Regions from separate parts of the Halomonas sediminis genome, predicted to be linked through region 2. Evidence: predicted binding sites of a transcription regulator. Region 2 holds the regulator's gene; the other holds the start of a gene.
The links. Region 2 encodes LexA, which represses DNA repair genes until DNA is damaged. Its sites were predicted from a motif close to TACTGTNTANNTANACAGTA; they were not measured.

Region 1: recA (recombinase RecA) is a predicted target of LexA. The motif match lies at 994-1,013, and genes of this name have one in related genera.

The regions. Positions count from the first base shown of each region.
Region 1 covers NZ_CP085246.1:682,801-685,199, forward strand. The annotation lists gene mutS (DNA mismatch repair protein MutS) at 1-213, opposite strand, end outside; gene LG290_RS03295 (hypothetical protein) at 176-307, shown strand; gene LG290_RS03300 (CinA family protein) at 396-917, shown strand; gene recA (recombinase RecA) at 1,032-2,144, shown strand; gene LG290_RS03310 (regulatory protein RecX) at 2,148-2,399, shown strand, end outside.
Region 2 covers NZ_CP085246.1:1,434,405-1,436,803, forward strand. The annotation lists gene LG290_RS06890 (energy-coupling factor ABC transporter permease) at 1-518, shown strand, start outside; gene lexA (transcriptional repressor LexA) at 562-1,239, opposite strand; gene LG290_RS06900 (TetR/AcrR family transcriptional regulator) at 1,435-2,127, shown strand; gene LG290_RS06905 (L,D-transpeptidase family protein) at 2,105-2,399, shown strand, end outside.

The sequences.
Region 1 (2,399 bases), 750 kb from region 2:
GTAGGGTATTCCTGCCATGGGAATCGGTTTGCCGCCGGACTGGCCGCGCTGGGTGAGCGTGATATCCAAGAGTGCGGCGGCGCGCTTGGCATCATCGAAAAACAGCTCGTAAAAATCCCCCATGCGATAAAACAGCAGAACCTCGGGGTGGTCGCGTTTGATCGAGAGGTATTGTGTGATCATCGGCGTATTCGCTGGACTGGCCTGGGACATGAGCTTCCTGATTGAGCGTGGCGCCCGGCAGCACGATCTGGCGGTGGCGGGCGGCATGTTCTGTGGGCAAGGAGAACGCGGTATTCTACGCTGAACTGATCATCGAGATGAAGCTGTCGCTATCATGTATTCTCAGTTCCTGACCCTCGCCAATATGAGCGCGTCATCATCAAGGAGTCGCCATGCCACGCCCATCCAATACATTTCCCGGCTACGAATCGGAGCCGGGGGCGCTGGCCGAGCAGCTGGGGCGGCTATGCCGCGAGCATCGAATAGAGGTGACCACGGCGGAATCCTGTACCGGCGGTGGGATTGCCGCCGCGATCACGGAAGTGGCGGGGAGTTCGACATATTTCACTACAGGCTACGTCACCTATGCCGATGCGGCCAAGACACGCCTGTTGGGGGTAAAGCCTGCGCTGCTTGAAACCCATGGGGCGGTCAGTCGGGCCGTGGTGCAAGCCATGGTGGAGGGTGCCTGTCGTGATAGCGGGGCGCAATTGGCGGTAGCGGTGAGTGGCGTGGCAGGGCCGGGCGGCGGCAGTGACGCCAAGCCGGTGGGCACCGTCTGGCTCGCCTGGGGTAATCTGTCGCACCAGCAGGTGGAGTGCTTTCACTTTCCGGGGAGTCGACAGGCGGTACGCGAGCTGGCGGTGCATCAAGCCCTTGCCGGGCTGATATTGTGGATCAAGACCATGGCATGAGCAGCGAAAACACAACAGAGATTAAATCGGTTTGCTAAGCGATATGCGTTTTTTTGCGCAGCAATGTTTGGCATAATACTGGCTAATTATACAGCTTATGATGAGGAGCCTTGAATGGCACAGGATGACAACCGCGCCAAGGCGCTGAATGCAGCACTCAGCCAGATTGATCGCCAGTTCGGTAAAGGCACCGTCATGCGCTTGGGTGATACGCCCCGCGTGGTCATGCCGTCGGTTTCCACGGGTTCATTGGGTCTGGATATCGCCTTGGGTATCGGGGGGCTGCCCTATGGCCGTGTAGTGGAAATCTTCGGCCCGGAATCCTCGGGCAAGACCACGCTGACCCTGGCCGTGATTGCCGAGGCCCAGAAGCAAGGCAAGACCTGTGCCTTCGTTGACGCCGAGCACGCCCTTGATCCCAGCTATGCCGAAAAGCTCGGCGTTAACCTGGACGATCTCCTGGTGTCCCAGCCGGATACTGGTGAGCAGGCCCTGGAAGTCACCGACATGCTGGTGCGTTCCGGCGGCGTTGACGTCATCGTCATCGATTCGGTGGCGGCACTTACGCCGCGAGCGGAAATCGAAGGTGAAATGGGCGATACTCACGTCGGCTTGCAGGCACGCTTGATGTCTCAAGCATTGCGCAAGATTGCCGGTAACATCAAGAATGCCAACTGCCTGGTTGTTTTCATCAACCAGATCCGCATGAAAATCGGGGTGATGTTCGGCAGCCCCGAAACCACTACCGGGGGCAATGCGCTGAAGTTCTATGCCAGCGTGCGCCTGGATATTCGTCGCACCGGCTCGGTGAAGGTCGGCGATGAAGTTACCGGCAACGAAACTCGCGTGAAAGTGGTCAAGAACAAGGTGGCGCCGCCATTCCGTCAGGCGGAGTTCCAGATTCTCTACGGCAAGGGCATTTATCACGCCGGTGAGGTGATCGATCTCGGTGTGCAGTGCAATCTGGTCGACAAGGCCGGTGCCTGGTACAGCTACAAGGGCAAGAAGATCGGCCAGGGCAAGGCCAATTCGGCGCAGTACCTGGAAGACAACCCGGCGATCATGGAAGAAATCGAAGCCCAAATTCGCGCCCAGCTGCTGGCTCCCGTGGAAACGAAAAAAGACAAGGAGGCTGCCAAGGGCAAAGAACCTGCCAAGGGTAAGAAAGAGCCTGCCATTTCTCCCGCCGACACATCCGTCGAGCCTCCCGAAGACGACCTGATCTAACCCATGGCCGGTGCAGCGACACCCCGCGAGGCTGCCATTGTTCTGCTGGCTCGGCGCGAGTATTCGCGTGCCGAGCTACGGCTACGGTTGGCACGCAAGGGGCATGCAGCGGACGAGATAGAGGCTTGCCTGGATACCCTGGCTGAGCAGGGGCTGCAGTCGGATACGCGCTTTGCTGAAAGCTTCGTGCGCTCTCGCGTGATGCGAGGTCAGGGGCCAATTCGTATCCGCGGCGAGCTTTTTCAACGAGGAATC
Region 2 (2,399 bases):
CGATTTTATTGATGTGGCAGCTGCGTGCCCAGGCGGTGGATTGGTTGGTACTGCATCTTACTTTCACCGCCCTGATGACCTTGGTATTCAAGGCGCCCTTGGCACTGCTGAGCAACACTTTGGTCAATGTTGCCATGGTACTAGTGGGGCGCAATGAGTGGTCGCTGCTAGGAGTCAATATCCTGGTCACAGGTATCGTTCCAGCGCTGGTGATCGTGCTGATATGGCGACTCGTGGACCGACGTTTGCCTGATAATCTGATGGTGTTTCTTTTTATCTGCGGCTTTTTCGGCTCGGCAATGGCTACCTTGGCGGGAGGTTTTGCGGCGGTGGGGTTGGTTTTGCTGGGAGGCGTGGACCGGGAAGCAGTGTATCTGGCTCAGGAATATGCTCGATTCCTGCCTTTACTTATGCCATCGGAAGCGTTTATCACCGGCATGCTGATGAGCATTCTGCTGGTCTATCATCCGGAGTGGGTGGCCACCTTGAATGGCCACCGCTATATAGATACTAAATAGATAGGCACGAATAATATAGATAGGCACGAATAATGCCGACTGGTTAACCCAGCGCTTGCCCGTTGCCGCCCCGAATGACGCCGACACCCACGCCCTCGATTTCGAGGGGTTGATGGCGCAAGTCGATATCGATAGGCAAAAAATCAGGGTTTTCAGCGGTTAATGTGACTTTATGGCCTTGTCGATGAAAGCGCTTTACCGTCACTTCCTCTTCCAGTCTTGCGACGACGATCTGGCCATTGCGCACACGTTCGGTGCGATGTACCGCCAGAAGGTCGCCTTCCAGGATGCCCGCATCCTTCATTGATAGCCCACGAACACGGAGCAGGTAGTCCGCCTTGGGTGTGAAGTATTCCGCCGGTAGGGGGCAGTAACGGTCGATGTGCTCGGTGGCCAGTATGGGGTTGCCAGCGGCGACTTCTCCGATTACCGGCAGCCCTTGGAAGGCAGCAGGTTCCGGGAAAGCCGGTTCGGAAGAAGGCGACTCGACATTTTCCATGGGTACCTGAGCGGGTAGGCGAATGCCACGCGAGGTATTACGGATGATGCGGATAGCTCCCTTGCGCTCAAGTGCGCGCAAGTGTTCTTCGGCAGCATTGGGCGAGCGAAAGCCAAGCGCTTTGGCGATTTCCGCCCGGGTCGGCGGATAACCCAGCTCATTCATGGTCTTTACGATGAAGTCGTAGACATGTTGTTGGCGAGCCGTTAAAGGGCGGGACATGGCAAGCTCCAGAAATCGTCAAAAGTCACGGCTGATAGTGGTGAATCATTAGGTGGTTAAGCATACAGCATGTTACTTCATCCAGTATATGGCGGCTCGCCTGGGCTGCCAACCAACATTCAGGCGTTGAGCCCCCACGGTCTATGACGTAATATTTGTTTTCGTTTTAAACACACGTTTTCCGGAGAGCGCCGTATGGCCCAGTCTGATACTGTCACGCGTATTCTGGATACAGCGGAAGTGTTGTTTGCCGAGCGTGGCTTTGCTGAAACATCGCTGCGCACCATCACCAGCAAGGCGCGGGTCAACCTGGCGGCGGTCAACTATCACTTCGGCTCCAAGAAGGCTCTGATTCAGGCGGTTTTTGCGCGCTACCTGGATCCTTTTACGCAACGCTTTCATACCGCTCTGGACGAGCTTGAAGCGCATCACGCCGGCAAGGTCATTCCACTCGACGAACTTCTGGAAACCATGGCGACGACGGTGCTGGCGGTGCCTGCCGAACGCAACAGTCTCCAAGTATTCATGCGTTTGTTGGGGTTGGCCTATAGCCAGGCGCAAGGCCATTTACGACGCTATATACAGCGGGACTACGGCGACGTCTTTACCCGCTTCACCGAGCTTGTGCGCCAGGCGACGCCGGAATTGCCCGATGCCGAGCGTTTCTGGCGCTTGCACTTCATGCTGGGTACCGTGATCTTCACGCTGTCGGGACTTGAGGCGTTACGTGACATTGCCGAGCAGGATTATCATGAGCAGGTGAGCGTGAAGGATCTGGTGCGCCGCTTGCGGCCAGTCGTCGTGGCGGCGATGAACGCCCCTCTTCCCGATCAAATGCAAAACGAGGGTTTTCACAAGGATTTTCATGCGCACCCCGATCCTCAGTGAGCTGCCTCCCGTCGACGGCGCTTGGATAGAGATTGATGTGAGTCGCCAGTGCTTGTCGTTGTGGCAGGGAGAACAGCTGATTCATATCTGCGATATATCAACTGCCCGGGCGGGAACAGGGCAGCAAGAAGGCAGCGGTCGCACACCGCTGGGTTGGCATTACATTCGCGCCGCCATCGGCCGGGACGCTCCTCTTGACGGTGTGTTTCGTGGCAGGCGTTTCACCGGGGAAGTCTATAGTGACGCCTTGGCGAAAGCGCATCCGGCTCGTG